Regions from separate parts of the Vibrio kasasachensis genome, predicted to be linked through region 1. Evidence: predicted binding sites of a transcription regulator. Region 1 holds the regulator's gene; each other region holds the start of a gene.
The links. Region 1 encodes CRP, which controls carbon source genes, mostly activating them, when cyclic AMP is high. Its sites were predicted from a motif close to TGTGANNNNNNTCACA; they were not measured.
Positions count from the first base shown of each region.

Region 2: a site for CRP is predicted at 1,971-1,986, ahead of recB (exodeoxyribonuclease V subunit beta). Genes of this name have one in related genera too.
Region 3: a site for CRP is predicted at 2,501-2,516, ahead of L4C38_RS18190 (glycogen/starch/alpha-glucan phosphorylase). Genes of this name have one in related genera too.

Region 1 is NZ_JAKJTB010000014.1:48,025-58,173, reverse strand. Features, by position in the region: gene L4C38_RS12155 (aspartate aminotransferase family protein) at 1-785, shown strand, start outside; gene astA (arginine N-succinyltransferase) at 877-1,896, shown strand; gene astD (succinylglutamate-semialdehyde dehydrogenase) at 1,932-3,389, shown strand; gene L4C38_RS12140 (DUF1338 domain-containing protein) at 3,503-4,324, shown strand; gene crp (cAMP-activated global transcriptional regulator CRP) at 4,410-5,042, opposite strand; gene L4C38_RS12130 (phosphoribulokinase) at 5,284-6,153, opposite strand; gene L4C38_RS12125 (YheU family protein) at 6,261-6,473, opposite strand; gene L4C38_RS12120 (hydrolase) at 6,512-7,486, opposite strand; gene L4C38_RS12115 (TIGR02444 family protein) at 7,483-7,971, opposite strand; gene L4C38_RS12110 (ABC transporter ATP-binding protein) at 7,968-9,890, opposite strand; gene kefG (glutathione-regulated potassium-efflux system ancillary protein KefG) at 10,025-10,149, shown strand, end outside.
Region 2 is NZ_JAKJTB010000010.1:71,630-81,778, forward strand. Features, by position in the region: gene recB (exodeoxyribonuclease V subunit beta) at 1-1,860, opposite strand, end outside; gene recC (exodeoxyribonuclease V subunit gamma) at 2,134-5,589, opposite strand; gene L4C38_RS05245 (TDT family transporter) at 5,753-6,724, opposite strand; gene L4C38_RS05250 (LysR family transcriptional regulator) at 6,833-7,735, shown strand; gene L4C38_RS05255 (YebG family protein) at 7,971-8,279, shown strand; gene vexH (vibriobactin export RND transporter permease subunit VexH) at 8,357-10,149, opposite strand, start outside.
Region 3 is NZ_JAKJTB010000023.1:67,610-77,758, forward strand. Features, by position in the region: gene L4C38_RS18190 (glycogen/starch/alpha-glucan phosphorylase) at 1-2,375, opposite strand, end outside; gene malT (HTH-type transcriptional regulator MalT) at 2,902-5,601, shown strand; gene L4C38_RS18200 (GNAT family N-acetyltransferase) at 5,686-6,165, opposite strand; gene L4C38_RS18205 (LysR family transcriptional regulator) at 6,263-7,192, shown strand; gene L4C38_RS18210 (nitroreductase family protein) at 7,364-8,023, shown strand; gene L4C38_RS18215 (putative bifunctional diguanylate cyclase/phosphodiesterase) at 8,250-10,149, shown strand, end outside.

The DNA.
Region 1 (10,149 bases):
CTTTTTTTACCGTTACGGTTGGTGGACAAGAGGCTTATTCAGATGGCTTCGGACCTAAACCCGGTAATGTGACTCACCTTGAATATAATGATGTAGAGGCATTGCGCGAACATATATCCGATCGTACTTGCGCCATTATGATGGAACCTCTGCAAGGCGAAGGTGGCATCATTCTGCCGACAGAAGAATTTGTGCAAACAGTGCGAGAGCTGTGTGACAAGCATAATGCGTTACTGATTTTTGATGAAGTGCAGACGGGTAACGGACGAACTGGGCAATTCTATGCTTATCAAGGTTTAGGTATTACACCTGATATTCTTAGCACCGCTAAGTCACTCGGCGGTGGCTTCCCTATTGGTGCGATGCTCACTACAAGTGTATTGGCTGGGCATTTAAAAGTAGGTACTCATGGTTCAACTTATGGTGGTAACCCACTAGCTTGCGCAGTCGCAGAAGCGGTAGTTGATATTGTCAGTGATCCACAAACTCTAGCTGGAGTGAGAGAGCGAGAAGTACTGTTCCGTGATGGTTTGAATAAAATCAATGCTAAGTATCAAATCTTTAGCGAAATTCGTGGTAAAGGCTTGCTGCTTGGTGCTGCCCTGAATGAAGATTGGCAAGGCAGAGCTCGCGATGTACTTTTGGCTGCAGGTGAACAAGGTTTGATGGTATTGGTCGCTAGTGCAGACGTCGTTCGTTTTGCGCCATCATTAGTGATCAATAAGCAAGATATAGAGCAAGGATTGGAAAAATTAGACAAAGCCATAGCTTCTTTAGTGGCATAACAAGCGCAGTTAAGCGCGCGAGAGATCAGCCTAGTAAGAAAGGTATCTTACGTAGTTGGCTGGTCTCCTTGAGCATCAGGAGGGAGTATCGATGCTGATTGTTCGTCCTATCGCCATGTCAGATTATGAAGCACTGCATATTTGTGCGGTTGAATCAGGACACGGATTTACATCTCTTCCGGTTAATGAAGAACTACTGACTAACCGAATTACCCATTCAGAATACAGTTTTAGTAAACCCAACGTAGTTGAGCCGGGTGATGAAGGTTATCTCATGGTTGGCTTTGACAGTGATACCAGCGAAGTGGCTGGTTGCACGGGTGTCGAGGCCGCTATTGGCTGGGATGTGCCTTTTTACTCCTACCATATCAGTACCATTGTTCATTCTTCACCCAAATTGGGTGTGAATAATGTGGTGAAGCTTCTGACGTTTGGCAATAACTACACAGGATGCAGTGAAATTTGCACTCTATTCTTAAGATCCAAATTTCGCGGCGGTCTTAATGGTCGTTTAATGTCTAAATGTCGTTTCCTTATGATGGCTGAACATCCTCACCGTTTCTCTAATATTGTGTTTGCTGAGATGCGTGGCGTTTCAGATGAGCACGGCAATTCTCCATTCTGGCAGTGGTTGCAAGAGAACTTCTTTAGCATTGATTTCACTATGGCTGATTACCTAACCGGAATAGGCAAGAAAGGCTTTATTGCTGACTTAATGCCAAAGCTGCCGATTTATATCAACTTACTTAGCAAAGAAGCTCAGGCTGTGATTGGTAAAGTGCACGAAAATACCAAACCAGCATTGAGCTTACTTGAGAAAGAAGGATTCACTTGCCGCAACTATGTCGATATTTTTGATGGTGGGCCAACGGTTGAGTGTGATGTTCGTAATATAGAGTCTGTACGTCACTCATTTCGAGCCAAAGTAAGCATCGCCGAGCACAGTAGCAGTAATCATTACTTAATCAGCAATACGTCATTTGAACACTTTAGAGCAGTTGCTGCTAAAGGGGCTTATGATCAAGCTACGGGGACGGTGATTTTAGCGCCTGATGTAGCTCAAGCATTGCAAGTTGAATCGGATGGTTTTGTGCGCATGTTGGCGCAGTAACATTGAAGTACGGATGATTCTAAGGAAGGAATAAGATGGCGAATTGGATTGCAGGTCAATGGTTATCCGGTCTGGGAGATATCATTCAATCAACCAGCCCCTACAATGGCGACGTTATTTGGCAAAGTCAGAGTGCCACAGCCCCACAAGTGAACGAAGCGGTTAGCGCCGCGCGTAACGCCTTTATTGGTTGGAAAAAACGTACGATTGCAGAGCGAGAACAAATCGTACAGCGTTTTGCTGATCTAGTGAAAGCCAATAGCGAACAACTGGCAGAAGTGATTGCGAAAGAAACTGGAAAACCATTGTGGGAAACCCGTACTGAAGTCGCTGCAATGGCAGGTAAGATAGCGATCTCCATTCGTGCTTATCATGAGCGCACTGGTGAGGCTCAACGCGATCTGGCGGGTAATCAAATCGTACTACGCCATCGACCTTTAGGTGTTATGGCGGTATTTGGTCCCTACAACTTCCCTGCTCATTTGCCTAATGGTCATATTGTGCCTGCAATATTAGCGGGGAATACGGTGGTATTTAAACCGTCAGAACAAACGCCGTGGACCGGTGAAGTGGCGATGAAGTTATGGCAACGAGCAGGCTTACCTGATGGGGTGATTAACCTAGTTCAAGGTAGTAAAGAAACCGGGGTCGCGCTGGCAGAATCAAAAGGGATTGATGGTTTGCTCTTTACTGGCAGTGCCAATACGGGACATGTACTGCATCGTCAGTTTTCGGGTCGGCCAGAGAAAATGCTGGCGCTGGAAATGGGCGGGAATAATCCGATGGTGATTTCAGAGCAGTATGGTGAACTTGATGCGACGGTTTACACCATCATCCAGTCTGCCTTTATCAGTGCCGGACAACGTTGTACTTGCGCTCGTAGGCTCTATGTACCGAGTGGTGATAAAGGAGACGCGTTGCTGGTGCGTTTGGTTGAGGCAACCCGCAATATTGTTATGGGTGAGCCTTTTGCCCTACCAGAGCCTTTTATGGGTCCACAAATTTCGATCGTTGCGGCACAGCATATTCTTGATGCTCAAACCAAGCTACAAGATTTAGGTGGGGAGAGCCTCATTGAGGCAAGAGCGGGTAAAGGAGCGTTTGTTAGCCCAGGAATCATTGATGTGACGGCAGTTACAGAGCTGCCCGATGAGGAATACTTCGGACCACTGTTGCAAGTTGTCCGTTACCAAGGGATTGAACAAGCGGTGGCACTGGCGAATGATACTCGCTTTGGATTATCCGCAGGCTTAGTTTCGACCGATGATGCAGAGTGGGACTATTTTGTAGAGCATATTCGAGCCGGCATTGTGAATCGTAACCGCCAACTAACCGGCGCCAGTGGTGATGCACCGTTTGGTGGTCCGGGGGCGTCGGGCAATTTACGACCTAGTGCTTACTATGCGGCAGATTATTGTGCATACCCTATGGCGTCTATGGAAGGTGAGCAAACTGAGCTACCTGAAACACTAAGCCCGGGTATTCATTTGTAGCAAGTGCGGATGTAGCTCACAGAGGTTAATACTTCTGCACCCTGACATTTTCACTGAACTACACTGTAGTGGTCGAATTAAGCCAAATACCAACATTGAGACAAGGAGGCGCTATGACACCAAGTGTTCTGTTCCAGTTATTATGGCAAGACTACACCTCTCGTCTGTGCCCATCTGCGGGTAACGTTCATAAGTTGCTTAAAGAAGATGACCCATTACTCAATGATCATATAGCGCTTCGAACTTTTAACGTCGCGCCTGTTGGATTGGAAGTGTTAGCGAAGCCTTTTCTTGAATTAGGTTATCAGGAAGCGGGCGATTACGTATTTGAATCGAAAAAATTAGTAGCTAAGCACTTTCAGCATCCAGACCCAACTCAACCGAAAGTATTTATTAGTCAACTTAAAGTGGAAGAATGCTCAGAAGCATTGCAAGGTATCGTTAAGCAATTGGTTTCTCAGGTTGAGCAAGGTGAGATGCAAGGGGTTGAGTTTTTGTACTCAGGTAGACCATGGCAATTGCCCTATCAAGATTATCTTATATTGGCTCAAGAGAGTGAATATGCAGCATGGTTAGCTGCTCATGGTTATGGTGCGAATCATTTTACGGTTAGTGTTAACCAACTTAAGCAGTTTAGTGAAGTGCAGCAAGTGAATGACTACCTAAAAGCCACGGGGTTTGTGATTAACCAATCGGGTGGGGAAGTGAAAGGTTCTGCAGAGGTGCTACTGGAGCAATCTTCAACAATGGCAGATCGTGTTCATGTTGAGTTTGATGACGGTGTAATGTTGATACCGGGCGGTTTTTACGAATTTGCCAAGCGGTATCCAATGGCTGATGGTCAGTTGTATCCAGGCTTTGTTGCGGCTTCTGCCGATAAGATATTTGAAAGCACCAATATTGAAAGTACTAATATAGAAACTACCAACAACTGACTCAATGAATGAGCCGTCAAAGATGGAAAACAAAAAAGCCACCGAAAGGTGGCTTTTGCAATGTGACTTGTCCACTAAATGTAACTTAGCGAGTTCCGTACACAACGATAGTCTTGCCGTGAGCAGAGATTAAGTTCTGCTCTTCTAGCATCTTCAAGATACGACCAACAGTCTCGCGAGAACAGCCCACGATTTGACCGATTTCTTGACGAGTGATCTTAATTTGCATTCCATCTGGGTGAGTCATCGCATCAGGTTGCTTCGCTAGGTTTAGTAGCGTTTGCGCGATACGACCGGTTACATCTAGGAATGCTAGGTCGCCAACTTTTTGGCTAGTCACTTGTAGGCGACGAGCCATCTGAGAAGACAGACGCATTAGAATATCAGGGTTTACTTGTATTAGTTGGCGGAATTTCTTAAATGAAATCTCTGCAACTTCACAAGGAGACTTGGCGCGAACCCAAGCAGTACGTTCTTGGTCTTCTTCAAATAGACCAAGCTCACCAATGAAATCACCTTGGTTTAGGTAAGAAAGGATCATCTCCTTACCTTCTTCGTCTTTAATAAGTACCGCAACAGAACCTTTAACGATGTAGTACAACGTCTCAGCTTTCTCGCCCGCATGAATTAGCGTGCTTTTTGATGGGTACTTATGAATATGACAGTGTGAAAGGAACCACTCTAATGTTGGATCGGTTTGAGGTTTACCTAGAACCATAATATCTCACTTCCTCTGCAGGGTACGCTTGCGCTTTCCGTGTTGTAGCTAAGCCCAAATTGGGAGTAAACAGGATAAGAGCACTTCAGTAGTGCTGCAAGCTATCTTGTGTTTCGACCTCAAATAGTATCCTTTTTCCTGAACTATTTCTTGATTTTAATCGAGTAGTGGATGTTATTTTCTAAGCAAAAACGTGCACATGATCACGGTATGAAAAGTAATCGTGTTTAATCGCGGTGATTTAGCCAATTTTCCCAGTTTCTATTAATTGTTGAAGAATTGGTCTGACGATTAATTCCATCGCGAAACTCATTTTACCGCCGGGAACGACAAGGGTGTTATGACGCGACATAAATGAACCATCGATCATGGCTAACAGATACGGATAATCGACATTTTTGAAGCCACGCAATCGAATTACAACAAAGCTTTCGTCTAAGCTTGGAATGCCTTTCGCATCAAGAGGGTTAGATGTATCGACGGTAGGGACACGCTGAAAGTTGATGTGGGTACGCGAAAACTGCGGAGTAATGTAGTTTAAGTAGTCATCCATCGAGCGAACGATAGAGTCCATAACGGCTTCGCGAGAATGTCCGCGGTCACGAGTATCGCGGACAAATTTTTGGATCCATTCAAGGTTAACGATTGGCACCATACCAATCAAAAAATCCACATGCTGGGCAACGTTAACGTCACCATCGACCACACCACCGTGTAATCCTTCATAAAACAGCACATCGCTATTTTCAGGAAGATCTTGCCAATGGGTAAAAGTACCAGGCATTTGGTTATAGGGTACGGCTTCATCAAAGGTATGTAGATAGCGGCGTACCTTACCAGTGCCATCGTTACCATACTCATGGAAAAAATCCGCCAGAGCAGGAAAGTCATTAGCTTGAGGACCAAAATAGCTAATATGGCGACCTTGATCGCGAGCTTTACGAATCTCTACGTCCATTTCAGGACGAGTAAATCGGTGGAAACTGTCCCCTTCGATCCACGCAGGCTTTATGTCCATCATATTGAACATTTTGCGAAAGGCTTCAGATGTAGTTGTGGTTCCCGCTCCGGATGAACCCGTTACGGCAATGATTGGATGCTTTGCTGACATGACAAACCCTGTCTAAAAATAACGTTCCTGTTAATATTTGAATGGGTGTTACAAATTCTACGTATCAATATAACATGATTAACGTTCTGTTTAAAAAGCTTAAACAGTTAAAACTTCTTTCTGAGTTGGATATCGACCGTTTCGTGTAGCTCAGAGAAAACGATCGCCGCTTCGCCTGACGCAAGTTGAGTTTTGACTTGGTCCACTTTATCTTGCAGCGAGATTTCCATTTCGCCGTAATCGGTACCTTCTCGTAATACAAATTCGCGAATTAGGTTTTCTAACGTTTCAGGTGATACATCTTGCCAAGGAACAATCATAAATACCTCTTTATTCTATGATGGTTGCGATGATGACATTATGCGGGTTTTAAGGGCTGATAGTAAGCGGGAAGCATTTCCTCGAGCCAAAATCGTGGTTTTAATAGAGAGCCAGTGACAAAGCCGACATGTCCACCGTTATCAAACAATCGATAATCAATGTTCTCAGGTAGAATGAAGTGAGGGATCACCGCATCGGTCATAAACGGGTCATCTTTAGCGTGAATGATTTGGGTAGGCAGTTTTATTTGTTGCAGGCGGTGAATGCCAGAACAGCGCTGGTAATAATCATCAGCATCTTTAAAACCATGTAAAGGAGCTGTAATCAAATCATCAAAATCATAGAGCTTGGTGACGCGTTTAATTGATTGATAAGTTAGCCCTAATTCACCTTTGAGTAGATGATGTTTTCGCAACGCATTTCGTTTGAGTGAATTGAGTAAATAGGTTTTGTAAACTTTAGAGAAGCCTTGTTCAATTCGTAGTGAGCAGGCGGAAAGATCTAAGGGTGCTGAGACGATGGAAGCTGCATCAATTAATGGCTTGTCGGCATATTTGGCTAAGTAATTTGCCAGCATATTACCACCGAGAGAGATCCCAACGGCTACTTTGACTCGCTCAGGGTATTGTTCATGTATTCTTTCAAGGAAGAAGCGTGCATCTTCCACTTCACCTGAATGGTAAGCGCGAGGCAGGCGGTTAGGTATACCACTGCAACCACGAAAGTGCATCATGACTGACAACCAGCCTTCTTTGGCAAACGCATTCATTAATCCATTGGCGTATGGACTATAAAAACAACCTTCTAAGCCATGAAAGAGTACAAACAGAGGCTTGTCCTGCGCCGTTTTAGAGTCAGGGTCCTCGCTCCAAGCCAGATCGATAAAATCACCGTCAGGGGTATCGAGTGTTTGCCAAATAGGTTCAAATAGCGCTTTTTTACGAATAAAACGTGGCGCTAAGGTTTGCAGGTGTGCGTTGGTGATACCTGCGGCTGCAATAAATTTTGTCATAGCGTGTCAGTTGGATCATCCGATGTAAATGGTTGTGAAAATACGGAGTACAAATGCTCTCCATCCAACTGACGACAATAACGTAAAGTAAGCGGATCACCATTTGCGTTACCAAGGGTGAGTCCGTTAATGCAATCAACTAAATCAGACTGCTGTTGCTTTTCTAGTTGTAATTCAAACTGCAGCGTTTCGCGGTACAAAGTGTCGGCAACGTTGCGTTTTAGCCTTCTCCGCAACTCACGAAAACTGCCAAGCAGGGATTCAGATCGGCTCAAGCATTCTCCCACTTGATGCCAATCTTGCTCACTAATAGTAGCACCTTGTTCATCGAGCCACTTAAGCAGCAAGAGTAAGTTGACGTTACCATGGTAGTGATTCTGAAGAGTCAAGCACGCATCTTTTACTTCTCGGACACTGTAGTATTGCAAGCTAAATTGCCATAGTCGTTCAAGTGTTAAAGAAACATATACGCGCTCGATACTCATTGATTGCTGAACTCCTGTTCCATCTGTTCTAGCTCTTCTTGAAGAGCCATCCATTCCATTTCAACATCTTCTAAATCGGCTTTACTGGAGGCTTGATCAGCCAGAACTTGTGTAAGTTTAGCTTTGTTTTCGGCTTCATACAGCGAGATATCCGACAATTGTTCTTCAGCGTTGGCTGATTTTTGAGCTAACTTATCCATTATATCGTCAAGTTGTGTCAATTTTTTGCGAATTGGTGCCGTTAGTTTTCGAAATTCAGCTTCACGTCTTTTTTGATCTTTCTTTGCTGACGCACTGTTGGTTGTGTTCTTCTCTGGTTGTTCTGCTTGGGCTTCGCGACGTTCCGCTTTTTGCTGATCCGTTAACCATTTGTAGTAATCGCTTAAGTCCCCATCAAACGGGGCGACTTGGCGGTCGTGTACGAGGTAAAGATCATCGGTGGTGGCACGCAGTAAATATCGGTCGTGCGAAACAATCACCATAGCGCCTTCAAAAGTTTGTAGTGCCATGGTTAGAGCTTGGCGCATATCCAAGTCTAAATGGTTTGTTGGTTCATCGAGCAATAGCAGGTTCGGCTTTTGCCATACCACCAACGCCAGTACTAGACGGGCTTTCTCACCGCCGGAGAATGGAGCCACTTTTTCGAGTGTTTTTTCACCTTGAAAGCCAAAACTTCCCAAGTAGTCACGCAATTGTTGCTCAGTGTGGTTCGGTGCGATTTGCATCAAGTGCTGTAGCGGTGTTTCTTCCGGGTGCAGCGTCTCTAGTTGATGCTGAGCAAAGTAGCCAATTTTTACCCCTTGCGAGTATGTTAACTTGCCACTCTGAGGTTTATGCTCACCTGAGAGTAATTTAATCAGCGTAGATTTACCTGCGCCATTGCGACCTAGTAATCCAATACGGCTACCTGGAACCAGATTCAGGCGTATTTTTTCTAAGATAAGATTGTCGCCGTAACCAGCTGATATTTCATCCATCATAATAATTGGATTTGGCAGCGTATCCGGTTCGCGGAATTCAAAACTAAATGGGTTGTCAAATTGTGCAGGAAGCACTTTTTCCATGCGCTCTAGAGCTTTAATACGGCTTTGTGCTTGGCGAGCTTTTGACGCTTTGTAACGGAAGCGATCAATATAGCTTTGCATGTGCGCCATGTGCTTTTTCTGTTTGGTAAACATGGCTTGTTGCAGGATCAGTTTCTGCGCACGCTGCTCTTCAAATGATGAGTAGTTGCCGGTGTACTCATTGAGTTGTTGATTCTCCACATGGATCACTCGTCCAACAATAGGATCAAGAAAATCTCGGTCGTGAGAGATTAACACCAAGGTGCCAGGGTAGTTTTGTAGCCAACGTTCTAGCCACATGACAGCGTCTAAATCTAGATGGTTAGTTGGCTCATCGAGTAGCAGTAAGTCGGAACGACAAAGTAGTGCTTGTGCCAAGTTGAGGCGCATACGCCAGCCACCAGAAAATTGAGTGAGATTCCAGCTCATCTGTGGTTGAGTAAAGCCTAAGCCATCAAGTAATTCTGCAGCGCGAGCACGAATGCTATAGCCACCAATGGTTTCAATTTTTCCGTGCAACTCAGCAACCAATATGCCGTTGTCTGCGTCTTCAGCAACGGTGAGTTGTTGTTCTAAAGATCGAAACTCACGATCGCCGTCAATAACGTATTCCAGCGCGGTACGATCAAGTGCAGGGGTTTCTTGTGCTACCCAAGCCAGTTCCCAATGTGCCGGCTTACCGAAGTTGCCCGCGTCAATAGAGAGCTCATCTTTAATTAGGGCGAACAAGGATGACTTGCCGCAACCATTTTTTCCCACCAAACCGACTTTATCGCCAGGGTGGATGATTGCAGAGGCATTATCTAATAAGGGCTTGCCACCGCGTAGCAGTTGGATGTCAGAGAAGGTAATCATAGAGTTTTGTTTTTTCTTTAATCATTTCGCTCCGCATAGTAGGAGGAATGACCGAAAAAGTCGATCATTGCGTTATTCGCTTCAACCGCGTATAACAAAATGATAACGAAAATAATAGGACTGCTGTACAAGGGATGGTTTCATTAGCTTCTGCTCAGGCTAAAGTATTAGTCATTTACGCTCATCCGGAATCGCAAACTTCCATCGCCAATCAAGTCATGATCAATAAGATCGAATCACTTGAGCATGTCACAGTGCG
Region 2 (10,149 bases), on a different contig from region 1:
TAGGCTCGCTCGTAACGCACGATCATTTTCTGGGGTTAATACAGCTTGCAGCAAGCGTTGAACATCTTGCGCAACTAGGGCGTTGAAAACACTATCTCGGTTAGATAAATAAACACTGGCAATCCCCTGTTTAGCAAGTGCCTGCTTAACCATGCGACCTTCGTTACCAGTACGCACCAATACGGCAATATCTCCCGCTTGAATCGCGTGCTTGCCTTTTGCGGTATTAAAGTGTGCTGCATCCTGCTGAGATGCGCTTAAAATCGTCTGAATTTGATTCGCCGTCGCTTGCGCCATTGCATCTAAATACACGCCTTTCGCTAGCGGTTTGTCTTCCGCTTCTTGTAACCAGTATGTCAGTGCTGGTTGCGTGTTGCCGTTAAGTTGCCAAGTACGTAACTCAGCAGTAGGGCTCGCTGAGACCGGGAGAAATGGAATATCTTGATCGTAAATAAAGGCACTATCTGCTAGAGAAAATACTTGGTTCACAGCCGCGACCATATCAGCACTGGATCGCCAGTTGGTACTCAGCGTGAAATGTGATGAAACCTGGTTTCTCGCTTTGATATAGGTAAAGATATCTGCGCCACGGAAACCGTAAATCGCCTGCTTTGGATCGCCGATCATAAACAAGCCACATTCAGGGTTTTGTAGATAAATGCGGCTAAAAATGCTGTATTGCAGAGGGTCAGTATCTTGGAATTCGTCGATCATCGCGACAGGATATAATTGGCGAATCCTTTGCGCTAATAAGCCCAACTCATCAGCGTCTATTGCCGCTGAAAGATTGGTCAATAAGTCATCAAATGATAACCATTGTTTTTGTTGCTTAGCTTTCGCCAACATTACCCGACATTGCTCAATCGCATGTGCCAACAACGGTGCTTTTAAACTAATTGGCTGAGCGATGAAAACTTCAATCGCCACAAAAACATCGTGTTGTGGCGCGCTTCCTTTGGGGGTTTTATCCAGCAGAATATTTTGTGCGAATTTCTCCAATTGCTCAGGAAAATCATAACCAGTGGTTTCACTGCCCGCCCACGATGTCACTACCTCAAGCCAAGCAGGTAGTGATTTTTTGCTGTAGCTGCGTTTATTAACATCCGAGCTTGAGATCAAAGCGAGTAGATCTTGCTGACAATCACGCCACAGCTGCTTTAACTGATCAATTTTAGCTAGGTTCTCTTGGTGCAACGCTGCTAAATCACCTTGCATTGCCGGCACAGATAACTGCAATGGTACGCCAGTTAGATAACCGGATACCTCTTTAAGTAATGCCGCTGGTGAGCCCCAAATTGATCTAACTTCACCGGCTAATTTTAAGGGCAATGGGTAGAAATTTCGACGCCAGTAATCCGCTACGATCTGCGCTTTCAAGTGACTTTCATCAGTGACAAATTCGTTATCAAAACGGCTGCCTGACTCAAACGCATTTTGAGTTAGCATTCGCTGGCAGAAGCCATGAATGGTATAAACGGCTGCTTCATCCATTTGTCGCTCTGCTTGCAGTAAAATCGCTGCAGCTTGCTGGTGGTCACTAATTTCAGATAGCAACGGCTTAATCACTGGATCACCGCTTTCACCACGCGCAAAAGCAATACGCGCATCATGGATTCTCGCACGAATACGGTCACGTAATTCTGCGGTTGCCGCCTCGGTAAAAGTTACCACTAAGATTTGATCAACGGTAAGCGGCGTTTGATGACGTGTTTCTTCACTGCCATGACCGAGTAATAAACGCAGATACAAACCAGCGATGGTAAAGGTTTTTCCTGTACCAGCCGAAGCTTCTATCAAACGAGCACCATGCAATGGAAACTTCATGGTATCTAGCGATGTGACAACCGACAAAGATGTCATAACAATCAAACCTTTATGTAACTTTTAAATCAAAAAGATCACATATCTCATCGTGATCTAACCCTGATATTGAATTTTTATTGGCGCTTTTCGACAGCCACCCAAAGTTATGCGACGGGACTCACAGAACATCAAACGGTTAGGCTTTACTATCCGCGTCACGAGTTCAGCAAGCGACTATGCTTGACTGCTAACCAACCGAGTAATGGTCCCTCTGACCTGTGGCCGTACAGTAAACGCCCTACACATTAATAATGATTTCCTGGCGGCCACCTACTTTTCCTGTACATCATTTGCTTCTTGCATGTTTAGCCTTGGCGCTTGAATAACCAATGCAGCTAAATGACGAACTTCTTGTGCTAACGACTCATTCCATTGCGGCCAAATACGCGCGATATACGGATCATTGCCTTCGCCTTGGCTAACAAAACCATCGTTAAATACCTCTGCCATTTTTTTCAACGACTTCTCTTCATCATCAGCCCATGCTCCGCCACGGCTAAAGCCAGCTTCAATTGATGCCAAGGAAGTTTTAGGTATATAGGCTAGTGGCTTAGTCATTCCTTGATAAAACAATCCAACTAACTCTGAAAGTAAACTCTGTGCCTGTTGGCGATCTTCCATTGGCGGGTAGATAAGATGAACTACCCCCTCTTTACGATCATAACCCAGCATATGGGTACGCTTTGCTATTCCCATCGCTGACATCGCTAAATGATCTATCCATGCGGATAAATAATCTTGAGCGCGGATCTTGCCGCTGCGGTAACGAACCAATCCTGATTGGTAGTTCTGTGTTAGCCAACCTTGAAGGCAAACTGGCTTATCGTCCCCCAAAACATCCACATTCAGTTTTATTTCAACGTCATCACTCGGCGAATGACAGATAAAGCTTAGCGCTTCCACCAATTGTTCTGCTTGTATTCGATTGGTTTCAAATTCGATATCACCAAACGCAGCAACCGGCAATTTTCCTTGCGCTCTTTGTTCAGCAACAAAGCGTTGCACAATCGGATCTGAATCCCCTCCGGTTGAGAGCAAGTTATTGAGTAGTGCATCGCGCATTTGATAGCTTTCTAAGCCATTAAGAACGAATGGCTCGTCATCAGGCAGTATTGGCAATGGTGGCTCAAAAATGACTTTCAAACGACGATTGAAAAAATACTGAACGGGTAAACGCCAAAAGCGTTGTAACTCGACCATATCCAACTCAAGTGGGAAAGTCGCATCAAGCAAATAGTCACTCAACTCACGATTAAACTCACCACTGCGCTGACCCTGTCGATTTGCCGCGGGTAACCACTCTTTAGCATAACTTGCGTGAGCTAGATTAAATGCGGCAGGGCTAAAAGGCACCATGGTGTGATGGCGATGTAAATGCGCCAGCAATACATCACCCGAGTCATCACAACTCATCTCTTCATTACCGTCCAAGCAGTAATTTTGGTGGCAATATTCCATCAATTCAGAGATTAATACTGAAGGCACTCGCTCAGTGTTATCTTGGATGGAGCGCCCAACATAACTGATATACAAATTTTGCTGCGCAGACAAGATTGCCTCAAGAAAGAGGTAACGGTCATCATCACGACGGGAGCGATCGCCTGCTCGGGTTCGACCATTCATTAAATCAAAACCTTCCGGCGGCATTGAGCGTGGGTAGACTCCATCGTTCATCCCCAACAAGCACACGGTTTTAAACGGAATCGAACGCATTGGCATCAAGGTACAAAAGTTAACTTGTCCGGCTAAGAATCGCTGGCTGACGCGTGTACCCGACAATTTATTATTTAAATACTGGGCAATAATGCTCGGTGCTAATGACTGTTCAAAAGCGGCATCATGCAGCTGCTCCTTCAAAGCAGTTAACGTGTCGCGAATCGATTTAAGCGCTACTTCCCCTTCCAATTCGACACTGAAAAAGTCATCTAACATGGTGGTTAGTAATTTGCGCCAGCTTTCAATATTCTGTGTTTGAGACAAATGGTGGCGATAGTGACTCACCGTTTCAATAAAGTGTGCCAACTTACCTGCCAACTCTGCACCCATGCCTTGTACTTCATTGTAAGGTGCAAGTGTTTGTTCACCGTCATAAAATAACCCCGCCGATTCTGACATTGCATAACCTAACAACATTCGCTCAATGCCAAACTGCCAAGTATTTTGCTCGGTAGCGGGTAAATCAAATTCAATGCCCGTTGTTGGGTTTAATCCCCAGCGAATACCCGACTCTTCCACCCATAATTTAGCTTGTAAGAACTCACTTTCATTCAAACCAAATCGACTCAAAATCGTCGGTGTTTCTAATAGCTCCAGTAGCTCTGAAGCCAGACAACGTGTATTAGCAAGGTTCACCAATTGCATGAATGCTGCCAATATAGGGCTTTCTTGATCCGCGGTTCGGTCAGAAATGGAATAGGGAATAAAACGCTCACCCGGTGCATTACCAAATACCGCTTGAATCGCAGGGCTATAGGCGTTGATATCAGCCACCATTACAATCACATCACGCGGCTTTAGATTGGGATCGGCATCAAACATCGCCAGTAACTGATCATGCAGCACTTCCACTTCACGCATAGGGCTATGACAAGCATGCAGAGTCAATGAGTGGTCACTCGCTTCAACTGCTTGTTTGTGATGGCTAGAGATGAGCAATTGGTCATCTTGATGCTCTTCCAGATTGAGAATATCTGCTTGCAATTGGTGCAGTAGCGAATCACGCTCAATCTCGACAAAGGCTTCGATTTCATGGGATTCCAGCTGCGACAGTAAATACATATTATCGCGACCAAGTTTCCCCATGGAAGCCAGCAGGCTGTTGCCCACCACATCGGTGTGCAGCTCATCATCAAGGTTGTCTTCGATAGTGCCTTTTAGCTGCTCACTTTCACCTTCAATTTGTGACTGCTGATCACGCCAAACCAGATGTTTACGCTGCTTCGCGGCAAGTTTCGCGAGAAATTTTCGGTCTCTAACCTCCCCCCAATAATAACGACAAGGGTTGGTAAACATCAGGTGTACATCGATGTGCTCACCCAATGCTTTGAGCGCATCCATATAACGTGGGGGAAGTGATGAAATACCAAATACAAACAAGCGCTGTGGTAATTCGTCCAGCTTACCTTGATAACTTTCGATGCTATCAATGAAGTGCTCGTACAAGTTCGCTCGGTGGTAAGGAGACTGGTCTAACGCTACGGTGTGATCGTACAAGGCTCGCCACAAAATCGGCTGCCAAGGGTGTTCATCACCAATTTCAGCCACTACTTGTCCGGCTTCCCAGCTTGCAATCCACTCCGGACGGTACACCAAGTAGCCATCAAAAATATCGGCGATTTTCTCCGACAATTGGTACAGCTTGGAACTGTCGTGATCGTCGGTTAAATAACGTTGAAGAGGTGCAAATTCAGGCTCATCGAGCAAGCTAGGTAGAATCTGCATCAACTTCCAACCCATCGACTCTTTATTAAACGCACTGCGTTGTGGAACATCAGGCAAAACCTGAGTAAACATGTTCCAAATAAAAGTCGCAGGAAGGGGGAATTCAATGTTAGCCGCCACACCAAATTCTTTGGCAAGCGCCATCTTCAACCATTGAGACATACCTGGGCTTTGAACCAGAATTTGCTCTTTATCAAATGGATTCTCAAGCGGGTCAATTTTGACTAGCTCAACAAGCAGAGATTTAAGAACATCAACTTGATTGGAATGATAAACAGTAAACAAAATGCACGCTCAAATGGTTTGCTAAGTGAGCCTGAGATTAGCATATTTGATGGCGTTGTACCGCTGAATTTGCTTGAGTTTTCACTAGATTGACGCTTCTTTGTTCGTTAAAAAAACACCATTTCCCACTGCGACTTTGACGAAATATAGTCATTTTACTCAATCACTTATGTTTACGCATTACGACTTTATGTGGTTGATAAAAATGGAAATATCGTGCTGCCACGTAACCAACTACCAATGTAGCTATCCAAAGCTCGGCAATGGCGAGTAGATGCACTTGAGATACGTAATACTCGGAGATATTCATATCGACCATCCACGCACTAAATTTAAATAGTGCAGTTGAACTAATTACCATTGGGAAAGTAAATGCCGCGAAGCCTGCATTAAATGGTAAACGAAGCAACTTAATCAATGCCAAGTAGATCACCACTGTCATTAGCACTGCAATGCCAAATAGTGCACTAATAATAACTGGCGAGGGAGCGGCGGTAACGCTTAAGTAACCAGCCAAAGAGAGGCTTGCCGGTGCCGCCATAATGGCTAAGGTTGGTTTTGCTGTATCAGGAATTTCTGAAGCAAAGATCAAACGGTAAATCATTAACGGCAGCATCACGGCATAAGCTACCAAGCCAAATATAAGCGTACTTTGTGCCACTAGTGCCAAATGCGGATTACCAGAAAACGAAACGTCTGCAACCACGATCCCCACAGGAGGAACAAACCAACTTGGCACCATATGATGAAGTTCGAACTGTTTAGCTCGGTGGTAAATAAAAGTAACTAAAAATACGATATGCAGACCGACTGCAAATGACCAAAGCACATCCCCTGCAATTGGAAACCATAGCGACACTGCATTCGATACCACCATAGTTGCCATGGCAAACGTTGGAACAACACTACCCACCACTGGATGAGCTAAGTCTTCCGCCAATAGGTGACGATGAAATAGAAACTTAACCGTTAAAACTACCAGTAGCAGCGAAGCAATAACGGCACCAATTAATTGTCCATAACCATTAAGCGGGGCTGCATTCTCCCAACACCATCCTAGGCTTGCAATACCAAGCGCAAGACCTGCCATTGGCGTTGGCGCGCCGAATACTTTTTCTTTTGTCGCTTTGATCATGGTTCACACTCTTCATATTCTTTGTTCTGACGCTGATTCTACGCTTGTGTTTTGTTTAGTTATATCTAATTATTTAGAACATAAGTTCAATAATACTAAACACAAACTATGGCTATTAATATCTCACTAAAGCAACTCAAAGTGTTTTCCACTATCAATCACTATGACACTTTGACTGAAGCGGCTGAAGCGCTTTTTTTATCCAAAGCTGCGGTAAGTATGGCGTTGTCTGAGCTAGAGAAACAACTTGGACACTCATTATTTGATCGCGTCAATAAACGCCTTGTCCTCAATCAAGAAGGGATAAAGCTTTTGCCCTTGGTTGATGAACTACTTCACCGCGTGCAAGATATTGAACTAGTACTTGAAGATGATTCGATACTCACAGGGCAACTGCGCATAGGGGCGAGTGATACGATAGGCAATCAAGTCGCGCCCTATTTATTGAGTGATTTTCGCCTGCAAACCAATCACCACGCACAAAGCTTGTTTATTTCCAATTCAGCGCTTATTTGCCAGAAGCTTGTAGACTATGAGCTCGATTTAGCCTTGATCGAAGGTAAAACGCTGCATCCGGAGCTGATCTCCACACAATTTAGCCAAGATGAAATGTGCATTATATGCAGCCCAAACTCGCCACTAGCCAAACTAGCAACACCAACGGTAGGTGACCTCGAAAACAGCGACTGGATCTTACGTGAACCTGGCTCTGGCTCTCGGGAGTTTTTCCTCCGCGCTATCGCGCCACGCATCGAACAATGGCAAGAAGCATTTCAGCTTAATACGACCGAAGCTTTAATCAACTGCGTCTCAGCTGAGCTCGGGCTTGCTTGCCTTTCTCGCTTAGCCGCTAAAGCTGCGATGGAAGATGGTCGTGTCGTCAGCATTGAACTACCACTGGATATGAAACGTCGCTTCTGGCTATTGGTACATAAAGAGAAATATCAAAATCCACTACTCAAAACCTTTATCGATTACTGTTACCAGTGGGATAGCCAGCATAGAAGCTGAGCAGTTGGCTGGCACTTAGGTCGCACTTTGAAACTTTATATTTACCCAAAGCACTTGGAGTTGCAGGTAGGCAACCAGCGAAAAAAAGCCTCTGAGCATAGACACACTACGTGATGAGGTTTTTGAGTGCCAGTAACACAGCTGCAGCTTCAAGTGGGAAGGGTATAGACTTCATTGGTCAAAAACTGTATAAAAAGCCAGTAATCAAACATTCATTAGAGCTAGAGGAATAACCATGGCTGTAATCGTTAAGTATGTGGTGGAACGCAACGGAGAAGAGAAAATGACTTTTACCTCTAAAGCTGACGCTGACGCATACGATAAAATGCTAGATATGGCAGACGAGCTTTTCGGACTATTGAGTAAAAGTGACTTGCTGGAAGACGAAGCGAAGCAAGAAGACTTGGCTATGTTCTTAGCGCAAAACAAAGAAGAAGTGCTTTATGCACTTGGTGCGAAACGTCGCCCTGCGCCTAAGAAAGCGAAAAAAGTGGAAGCAGTTGCAGACGCAGCAGAAGAAACGGCACAAGAAGACGCTGCTTAAGCCGTTCTTTTCGTTCTGATAAAATGAGAAAACCGAGGCTACTGCCTCGGTTTTTATTTAACTAAAATTCCTTCAACTTACATCTCGCCGTGAGAAATTCGCCCCTTCGTATCATGATCTAACTCGCGATTAAGCTCAGCCTCGATATAACCAGGCGACTGCGTGCTAGCAGAAATTAAGCGATACATGGCAGGAATAACAAACAAGGTGACCAGTGTGGCAAAGCCCATACCAAAGAAGATCACAGTACCAACCGCCACGCGACTTTCATAACCAGCACCAGTCGAAACAATCAATGGAATTGCACCCGCTAACGTAGTGAATGCCGTCATCATGATTGGACGAAGGCGACGTGCTGACGCATCAATAATCGCTTTTTCAAACTCAAGACCACGATCCCGCAGCTGGTTGGTAAACTCTACAATCAAAATACCATTTTTAGTCACCATACCAATTAACATGATCATGCCAATCTGACTATAGATATTGAAACCTTGCCCCATTATGAACAAACCCAAAAATCCACCAAATACGCCCATAGGTACAGTCAACATCACCACCAGCGGGTTAATAAAGCTTTCAAACTGCGCCGCCAATACTAAATACGCCACCAGTAGTGCCAAAGCAAACACGATTAACACACTCGATTGGTTCTCTTTGTAATCTTTCGATTCACCTGAGTAACTAACACTGATGTCATTGGGTAGATTATCAATGGCTTGTTGATCAAGAAAATCTAACGCATCCCCTAAGGTATAGCCATCCGATAAGTTAGCCGAAACAGTGACCGCTTTTTGTTTGTTGTAGTGCGACAATCGTACCGCTGATGCTACTTCTTCAATCTTGGTTATCGCGTCTAACGTTACGAGTTCACCCGAAGCAGTGCGCATGTAGATTTGTGTTAAATCGGCAGCATTGTTGAAGCTGTTTTCATCACCGCGTAAATAAACATCGTACTCTTCACCACGTTCAACAAAAGTCGTTTCGCGCTTACCGCCTAACATAATCTCTAAGGTATCTGAAATTTCAGCTACACTAATACCGAGTTCAGCTGCACGCTTTTTATCAACCGTGACCAACAATTCAGGTGTTTTTTCAGAGTAGTCAATCTCAGCACCTTCCATATAAGGTGACTCGTCAGCCAGCAATTTTAGCTTTTCCGCCCACAATTTCAGCTCTTGATAATCCGAACCACCCAACACAAATTGTACAGGCTCACTTGAACCACCTCTAAAGCCTGGCGTGAATGGGAACACGCGTACATCTGCCATTCCATTTAGCGCCTTGCGAACTTCACCAAGCGCTTGCTGCGCCGTTACCGTTCGATCATTCCAGTCATCTAGAATCATGATCACAAAGCCCGTTTGGTCACCTGCCATACCACCAAATGCAGGAGACTGAATCGAGAATGATTTTAAGAAACCTTGCCCCAATAATGGCATCAAGCGATTCTCAACTTCCTCCATGTTGGTCGACATACGGTTGTAACTGGTGGCGTCCGCTCCGCGAACAAAAGCAAAAATTACCCCTCGGTCTTCATTTGGTGTGAGTTGCGCGGGTACCTGCTGCATTAAACCATAACTACCACCCATGCAGGCGAGGATCACCAGAGGAGCAACCCATTTTACTTTTAGTGCATAACCAAGCGATTTACGGTAACCGCCTTCCAAACGTGAAAACAGTCGATCAATAAATAAATTAAAACGTCCCGGCTTTACGTTGGCTTTTAAGATTTTACTGCCCAGCACGGGGGTCAATGTTAGTGCAATCAATGACGAGAAAATCACCGACATTGCAAGTAATACCGAGAACTCGGTAAACAGCAAACCAACCATACCATCCATAAACGAGATTGGCAGGAATACCATCA
Region 3 (10,149 bases), on a different contig from region 1:
AATGCGGTGTTCAAAATGGCTTTCTTCGCCCATCCTTGTTGATCTCGATACTGAGTATCAATGGCTTCCTGAGCTTCAACATAAGAAGCGAAATCGGCCAAAACGAGATAAGGATCTCCCCCATCCAGCAGGCTATCGAACGTCACCCTTAATTTGCCTTCTTCACCAGGGGTAAATTCATCACCCACCAGCAAATCTAATGAAGCTTTAAGCAATGGATCGGCGTTGTAATACGAATACGGGTTATAGCCGGATGCATGTAGGCGCTCCACTTCATCGACATCCAAACCAAATATGTAGATGTTTTCATCACCTACTTCTTCGCGAATTTCGACATTGGCACCATCCATGGTACCTATGGTTAACGCACCGTTAAGCGCCATTTTCATATTACCTGTGCCTGAAGCTTCTTTACCCGCTGTCGAAATTTGTTCCGATACATCTGCTGCCGGAATAATAATTTCCGCCATGCTGACTCGATAATCCGGCAGAAATACAACTTTGAGTTTGTTGTTAATACGCGGATCGTTGTTGACCTTCTCAGCAATCATGTTGATGGCGTAAATGATCTCTTTCGCGAGGTGATAACCGGGCGCAGCCTTAGCGGCAAAGATAAAGACTCTTGGCACCATATCAAAATCTGCATCATTAAGTAGACGATAATAAAGCGACAAAATATGCAGCATGTTCAAATGCTGGCGTTTGTATTCATGTAAGCGTTTGATTTGCACATCGAAGATGGCATTGGTATCCAATTCGATATCCATATTCTGTTTAACCCAATCCGCAAGGCGCTGTTTGTTGGCTTTTTTAACAGCCATAAACTGCTGCTGGAACTCTGCGTCATCAGCAAATTGAGAAATCGCTTCGAGTTGGTCTAAATCGGCGACCCATTGTTCACCAATCTTAGCGGTAATCAGTTGACTTAAATCTGGGTTACAGAATTTTAGCCAGCGACGCGGGGTAATGCCATTAGTCACGTTTTGTAAGCGCGTTGGATAGAGTTCATCAAACTCAGGGAATAAATCACGCTTAACCAATTGCGAGTGCAGCGCCGCCACACCATTTACCGCGTATGAGCCAACCACACAAAGGTTTGCCATTCGCACCATACGGTGGAAGCCTTCCTGAATGATCGACAACTTGCGCTGCTTTGAAACATCATCCGGCCACTTGGCTCGGACTTCCTTCAAGAATAGGTGGTTAATTTGATAGATGATTTCCATATGACGAGGCAGCAAACGTTGAATCAAAGATTCACTCCATGACTCTAATGCCTCTGGCAATAAAGTGTGGTTGGTATAAGCAAACGTCTTCGAACAAATTGACCATGCTTCATCCCAACTCATGCCTTTTTCATCGACAAAAATACGCATTAACTCAGGGATCGCAATGGTAGGGTGAGTATCGTTAAGCTGAATAGTCTCATACTTAGGCAAAGCAGCTAAGGTATGCCCCGCCTCTTCGTGGCGACGCAAAATATCTCGTACCGATGCCGCACTATGGAAGTACTGTTGCATTAAACGCAGAGTTTTGCCCTTTTCGTGGTTATCATTTGGATAGAGTACTTTGGTGATGTTACCCGCATCAATAAGCGCATGCTGTGCTTCAAAGTAGTTACCGTTATTGAAGCTTTCTAATGAGAACGGGGCGATTGCCTTGCATTCCCATAGTCTTAATGGGTATACGGTATCGCTTTGATAGCCAACAATTGGAATGTCCCAAGGCATTGCCTTTACTGTCATGCCCGGAACCCAACGGCGTTGCTCACATCCGTTATTTTGAGTCACTTCAACGTGCCCGTAAAAACCAATCTCTTGCGCGAGATCCGGTCTAGCAACTTCCCAAGGATAACCTTCAACCCCACACCAAGCATCGGGCGCTTCTTGCTGGTGTCCTTTTGCAAAAGATTGCTTGAATAAACCATACTCATAATGCAACCCGTAACCCACGGTTGGAAACTCTTGAGCAGCCAGTGAATCCATGAAACAAGCCGCTAGTCGCCCTAAGCCACCATTACCTAATGAAGGATCGCGTTCTTCTTCCAGTAGATCCGTTAAATTCTGACCTAACTCTTCCATCGCTTGTGTGATTTGTTCGTACAAGCCCATGCTGATTAAATTATTACCGGTTAGACGACCAATCAAAAACTCCAACGATAGATAGTTAACACTCTTAGCGTTACGTATTCTTTCGTCTTGCTCTGTCTCCAACAAGTCGAACGTGGTCAACTCTGACAATGCGCTTCCCATTGCCAAGTACCAAGCTCGGCTAGAAGCCTTCTCTATGGTAGTGGCATAAGTTGAGCTGAGGTGTTTCTTAACACTGTTTTGGAATGAAGCTTTGTCGAACTGGATCTGCTGTGTCGGTTTCATCGATGAAGTCTCTTCTAGTTTCCCTATTTGCTATCGTGCAAAGGCATAAGCAACAATGCATCCTCCTAAATAGCAGGCTGATAGGAGTAGTTTGGGGGGCGTAGATTGACCCTACCCCCAGTAAACATGACAACGGTCACGTAATGCTTTAATTAACACTGAACGAACATTGATTGTGATCACAATTTGCCCCCAATAAATCTAGCTTAGATTTATGACGTTTCTGTGTGAACGTAGGATCGCAAAGTTCAATTCTGCCGAATTGGTCACACTTACAGCATTAAGAGCAGGTATAAGACGCTGCGCAGCCATGACAGACCATTCCAAAATCTTTCTCATGTGAAATTCATTGCTTAGCATCACATTATTGGGGCGTAGACAATAACAAAACGTGAGATGAGCAAAAATCTGACTCATCCCTCAACCACGTCAGTCATTTTCTCCCTTACCATGTGCTAACACATGCAAAGCCTGTCACGCGCTTTTATGACTTGGTTTTAGTTGCGAGCACAAGGATACAAACAGGATGTGGATTCCTTCAAAACTCAGCCGTCCAACTTATTCTCTCGATCAAATCCAGCGATCTCGAATTACGGATTTACTAAAACAAACTGATCAACAAAAATTGGTGTTGTTTCGCGCACCTGCCGGGTATGGAAAAACAACAATTGCCGCGCAGTGGTTAGAAGGGAAACAAAATATTGGCTGGTACAATATTGATGCTAATGATAATGAGCCCACTCAATTTGCCAGCTATTTTTTGGCGGCACTGAATGATGCGACAGGGAATGCTTGTCAAGACGCTCTTAAACAAGCAAAGGATCAACCGCTCTCATCTGTCATGAGTCTCTTGATTGAAGCGCTCAAACAAATCAGACAAACTAGCAAGCACGCATATTTAGTGCTGGATGATTACCACCATATTCAGGATGCGCTTATCCATGAAGCAATGAACTACTTCCTTAAGCATCAACCCGATCATCTTACGATAGTGCTTACCACCCGCTCGATTCCTCCGCTTGGTATTGCAAACCTTCGGGTACGCGGAATGATGACGGAAGTCGATCAACGTTGGCTTGCATTTGATATCGATGAAACGACCGCATTTTTTATGCAACGCCTTGATCAGCCTCTCGATTCCGAAGAAATTGATCGTTTATATCAATATGTCGAAGGTTGGCCATCCGCACTCGAATTGATTGCATGGCAAACTCAATATCAAGCTATGGCAGTCAAGCCTCCGCTATCAACGACTCCATTGAATCAAAACCATTTATGGGATTATCTTATTGATGAAGTGTTTGCGATTCTCGATAACGACACTCAAGAATTTTTATTGCAATGTTCAATACTAGATAAATTCAACCACACCCTAGCAGCCTCCGTTACTCAACGTGATGATGCCCAGAACATGATTGAATCTTTACAGCGCTACGGGTTATTTATTTCACCTGTTACAGAGGTTCACAATTGGTTCCGGTTCCACAGCCTATTTAGTGAATTTCTGCACCACGAACGCAAAATTCGTTTACCCGAGCAAGACACTCATCTGCATCAACTGGCTGCGCGCGCTTGGCTTACGCTACCGAATGTTGTACAGGCATTATTGCATGCAAAACAAGCCAACGACCATATGTTGACGGCGGAGATCCTCTGCCAATATGGATGGGAACTATTCAATGGTGGTGAGTATGTTTGCTTAGACAACGCCTTGAACAGCGTTCCTCACAGCCAAATTTACCAGCAACCTACCCTCAGCCTTCTGCAAGCTTGGTTAGCACAAAGCCAACATCGCGACGAAGAGGTCAACTCGATTCTCGCGCAGATAGATCAATCAGAGCAGCCAGTTAAAATGCAGGGCGAGTTCAATGCATTAAAAGCCCAAATAGCGATAAGTAAACACCAACCACATCAAGCTTTAAATTTGGCAGAATTAGCATTGAGCCAAATTGACGGAAAGGCTTACTATAGTCGTATTGTCGCGACTTCCGTCATTGGTGAAGTGAATCATGTATTGGGCTATTTGGATCGCGCATTACCTTTAATGCAACAAACTGAGAAACTGGCGCGGCAGTACCAAGTTCACCATCATGCGTTATGGGCCTTGCTACAACAAAGTGAAATATTGACTGCTAAAGGTCATTTACAAGCGTCATTTGATGTACAAGAAATTGCCTTCAAGTTACTTGATGCTCAACAGCTAAAACAACCGTCTTTGCATGAGTTTCTATTCAGAGTTCGAGCCCAATTACTATTTAGTTGGAATCGGCTCGATGAGGCGGAATCATGCGTAAATCAAGCACTTCAACTCAGTAAGAATCAATCAGAAAAACGACTATTGCAATGCTATGCAATGCTCACGCGTCTTGCCATATGCCGTGGTGAAATGGATAGAGCAGCAAAGTTTGTAGCCGAGATTGAGTGCCGACTTGCTCAATCTTCTTATCATATTGATTGGAACGCCAACGCCTCTCTCTCGCAACTGCTATTTTGGCAAGCTAAACAAGATATGAGTTCAATTCAATTATGGTTAAATAATGCCATCCGACCTGAACAAGCATGCAACCACTTTACTCAAATGCAATGGCGCAACATTACTCGTGCGCAGATTTACTTGGGGCAGTATCCACAAGCAGCTCAAAGCCTTAGCCACCTTCAAGATGAAGCCGCCCGCAACCAATTGGTTACTGATATCAGCCGTAATGCGATTATTGAGTCTGTATTAGCCATACATACACAGCCGAAACTGACGACAAAAAACGCCATAAAAGAGGCGTTGAATCTGGCGAATCAAACCGCGATCTTAGGCGATTTCCTTTACGACTTAGATCAATTGGTCCCCCTATTGCAGCAAGCTGAATTTCAATCTGAGCTTGATGATTTAACTCGTTTTCGCACCAATCAACTACTCAAATCTATTACCACAAAGCCTAGAAGCGGCTCTTCGCACTTTGGCGAAAGCTTCATCAACCAGGTCGTAAACCATCCAAAGGTACCCGAGTTGGTTCGCAACAGCCCTCTTACTCAACGCGAATGGCAAGTGCTTGATTTGATTTACTCGGGGTTAAGCAATGAGCAGATCGCGCATGAGTTAGATGTGGCTGGCACAACAATCAAAACTCACATTCGAAATTTGTATCAAAAGCTCAATATTGCTAATAGAAAACAGGCTATCAGTACGGCTGAAAGCTTAATAAACCTGATTGGTTATCAATCCAATTCTTGATGCTAAAGAAGCGCAAGCCTATAACATAAAGACCGTAATCAAATGTAGTGAACAAATTAGAATCATTGTCTTTTCGTTAAATTTCTAACTTTGAGCAGCAAATGTTTGCAGCTGGCTACCCGTTAGCCTGTAGGTTCTCCATTCACTTTGTTCCTGTGCACCAATGCTACAATAGAAGTCTATCGCTGGTTGATTCCAATCCAATACAGACCATTCAAAACGCGCGCAGTCATTTTCCAATGCGATATTGGCGAGGGTTTTCATTATAACTTTTCCAGCCCCTGAACCTCTATGATTTGGCGTAACGTATAAATCTTCCAAATAAAGTCCATTTTTACCCAGCCAAGTAGAGTAATTGAAAAAATAAACCGCAAAACCTATCGTTTCATTCGCACATTCACAAATCATCGCATTCGCTGATGAGCCTTCTGAAAACAAACTTTTCCGGATATCCTGCTCTGTGGCTTCAACATGATGCGAAGCTCGCTCATAGTCGGCAAGTTCATGAATAAAGCGATAAATGATTGCAGAATCTGCTTTGGTGGCTGGTCGCATATTGAACATTCTTAATCCTTTGTATTCAAGCATGTGCTGACAGCATAACTCAATATTAATATGATGTAAGTGCATTCTCTTCATCCACATCCTGCATGAGGTTCATATGGATATCACAAATCTTGATCTGAACTTGCTAAAAATCTTTGAGGCAATATATCAACGCCACTCCGTCAATAGCGCTGCGCATCATTTACATATCAGCCAATCCGCGTGCAGTCACGGTTTAGCACGACTCCGAGAGCGGCTAAATGATGACTTATTTGTTCGCACCAACAGCAAAATGTTACCAACAGAGAAAGCCGAGCGGCTAGCTCAATCTGTGATACCTGCTATGCAAATGCTAAATGAAGGGCTGTCATCCTCAATACCATTCAATCCATTCATCGGCCACCATGAAATAACGCTAAGCGGGACCGATTTCACTACATGGACTTTTCTACCTAAAGTTAGCGCCTATTTAGCCCAACACTTTCCAAACATCTCTTTGAGAATAGTCCAAACCAACCAACGTATACCCGAGGCTCAACTGGAACAAGGTGACATAGATTTTGCGTTAGGGTTTGATCATAAAATTGAGCGTTCGAATCACATCGCTCACCAGATCTGGTTAGATGATGAGTACTGTACTGTAGCCTGCGCTAAGCACACTGAACTTAGAGGTAACTCTTCGTTAAGCCTTGAGGATTTCATACGCCTATCACATGTGGTTGTAACACCTTGGAATGAAAGAACAGCCGTCGTTGATGAGCAACTAGCTAAGATAAATCGCAAACGTCATATTGCAGTTAGTCTACCAAGTGTACTTTGCGCACCCTACCTAATTTCAGGAACCCCGTATCTACTTACCGTACCTCGCACTTACGTAGAACACCTTGTGTTGTCACTAGGGTTAAACATCTTTCCACCCGCCATTGAAATACCTAATTATCAAATCAAACTCTATTGGCATAAAACACAGGAGAAAAATGGAAAACTCCTCTGGTTCAAGAAGTTACTATCAGAGTTAAACCTTAATTTTCATCGTGAATACTAAGTATGACCAAGCTAAAAGCTGTTACGAAGCCACATATAGAACCCTCTCTATTATCAATATATTTTTGATAATGTTTCAATGACGAGATGGTTTTTCTCAGCAGCTCATCACCCTAGAATGCAGCTTGTAGACAAGGCAATCGCCAAGATTAGAATTTCAGTAGGGTACGATATGACACATCCAATTATTACAGATCTAGAATCACGTTATACAGCTAAACGTTACAATGCGGAGAAGCGTATCCCACAGGCAGACCTTGATGTGATCTATCAAGCAATCCGTTTATCTGCATCTTCTATCAACTCACAGCCTTGGAAATTTATTGTGATTGAAAGTGATGCCGCTAAACAACGCTTTCACGACACATTCGCAAACAAACACCAATTTAACCAACCACATGCGAAAGAATCCTCACACATAATTTTGTTTGCGTACAATCCGAACTACAGCAAAGACTTGTATAGAAAAGTGGTGGATGCTGAAGTCACTTCAGGTCACCTTCCTGCCGATATGTACAACAATATGCTGGATGGCGCGTACACGTTTGCTGAAGCGAATACCGATGAAAGCGGTTTTAACGGTCATTGGACTCGCTCTCAAACGTATTTAGCCTTAGGAAATACTTTGCACGTTCTCGCTCGTCTTGGTATCGATTCAACACCAATGGAAGGGATAGATCCTGAGCTAATTAGTGAACTGTTTAAAGATGAGCTCGGTGGTTATGTCTGTGAAGTTGCTTTGGCAATGGGTTACCACCAAGATGGCGAAGACTATAACCACGGCAAACCAAAAGCTCGTTTACCGATTGAAGATATTCTACAAGTACTGTAATTACCCTTTGGTTATAGCGAAACCGAACTCCAACTTAAAAGACCCTGCTCTCGCTGGGTCTTTTACTAGCCTAGATATAAATAACAGACTGCCACTCTGAATCAAAAAAGAAACGTCCTCTCACACCTGAGACTTATTACTCTTTTAGAAAGTTTAAGATTGAACCTTATCACTCACCTAAATAGCATACGCAGTCGGTTAAGCATCGCTAAACAGAGAGTGATTGATGGAACGATTTAAGGCTTTGGAACAAATTCATACTCCTATTTGGATCTATGATTTTGATCAACAATGTATTTCTTGGGCCAACCCAGCCGCACTGTTGCTATGGGAAGCCGAAAGCCTTGAAGAGTTACTTGAACGAGATATTAAATCTTGTATGTCGCAAGCGGTTAAAACCTCTTTAGAGACCTTTCGTAAAAAATTTGGTCTTGGTGACAATATTAGAAAATGGTGGAACATCACCCCAAAACAGATACATAAACGCGTTCTGTGCGACTTTAGCGGTGTAGTGCTCGAAGACGGTCGACTAGCCATGTTAGTGCATGCGTTGTCTGAAGAATCTTATCCTCTTGATCAACCGTCTTTTACCGACGGATCCAATTTGTCTTTGTTATTTGATCACATGGGCAATCTACTTAGCACGAATAATGCCTTTCAAAATTTTCATCCACTCCCACTTACACACCTATCAACATTGACGGGCAGCGCCCAACGCGCGGACAAGTGGTTAACCGAAGCCCAAACTAACGGCGTGGTTGAAAAAGAAACTTACTTAACCATCAATAGTAAAGCTTATAGCTTCCACATAACGGCGAACTGGGTAAAAGAAAAAAAACAGCTACTTCTTGAGCTGACTGATATTAGCGAGCAAAAAAAACAGATGCTGGCCGCGCAATTTGAAGCCAATCACGATTGTTTAACCGAACTATACAATCGTCGCGGCTTACTCTCGCAAGCAAACTCATGGGCGCAAACCCATCACAGTTTTCATTTGGTGTTTATCGATCTTGATGGATTCAAAATGATTAACGATACCTATGGTCATACTCAAGGTGACTCACTACTGATGGCTGTCGCTCAAAGGTTACAACAAGCACTGCCTGACTCGTTAGCATTAGCTCGCTTTGGGGGTGATGAATTTGTTGCTTTATTGCCAGTACAAGAATCATTAGATCGTAAACTTCAGGAGATCATTCAATTACTCCGTCCCCCCTATGAACTGCAAAGCTCCATTAACGTGTCAGTCAATGGCAGCCTAGGTTGTTCTACGTTTGATTCACAACAACGCCTACCCGTTGAAACCTTAATTCAATACGCTAACTACGCGATGCACAAAGCCAAAGAACAGGGCAAGAATCGTTACCAAATTTTCACTCCCGATATTGCACAAGCAGTGATACGAAAATCACTGATTCGCCAACACCTAACTCAAGCATTAGACAGTAACCAGTTTAGCTTGCACTATCAGCCAATTTTCTGTTGTAAGACTCACACACTATACGGAGCAGAAGCTTTGTTGCGTTGGAGTAATGCAACGTTGGGGCATATATCACCCGCTGAATTTATCCCTATTGCTGAAGATTCTGGGCAGATCGTCGCTCTCGGTGATTGGGTAATTCAGCGCACTTTACAACAACTGAGCCAATGGCAGAACTGCCACAAACAAGATTTAGTCGTTAGTATTAATGTCTCTCGCATCCAACTACACAGTGGGTTCAACGCACGCTTAACCGAATTACTGAAGAAGTACCATGTGAAGCCTTCTCAAATTGCCATTGAGCTTACAGAATCATGCATGGTGTACAAAATGGAAGAGGTTAAACAGTGGCTGGGTGAGCTTTCACAGATTGGTGTAAAGATATACCTTGATGATTTTGGCACCGGATACTCTTCACTCTCGGTGTTACAGCAATTACCGATAGATATGGTCAAACTAGATAAGAGCTTTGCCCAATCCGACCAAGACGGCGCATTGGCCATTATTCAAGCCACCTCCGTGATTTGCGAAAAACTTGGATTAAAAGTGGTCGCTGAAGGGATTGAAGAAGAGAGCCAAAAGCAGTTAATGTGCAATAACAACTATTCCTACCTGCAAGGGTATTTATTTAGCCGCCCGATGCCGG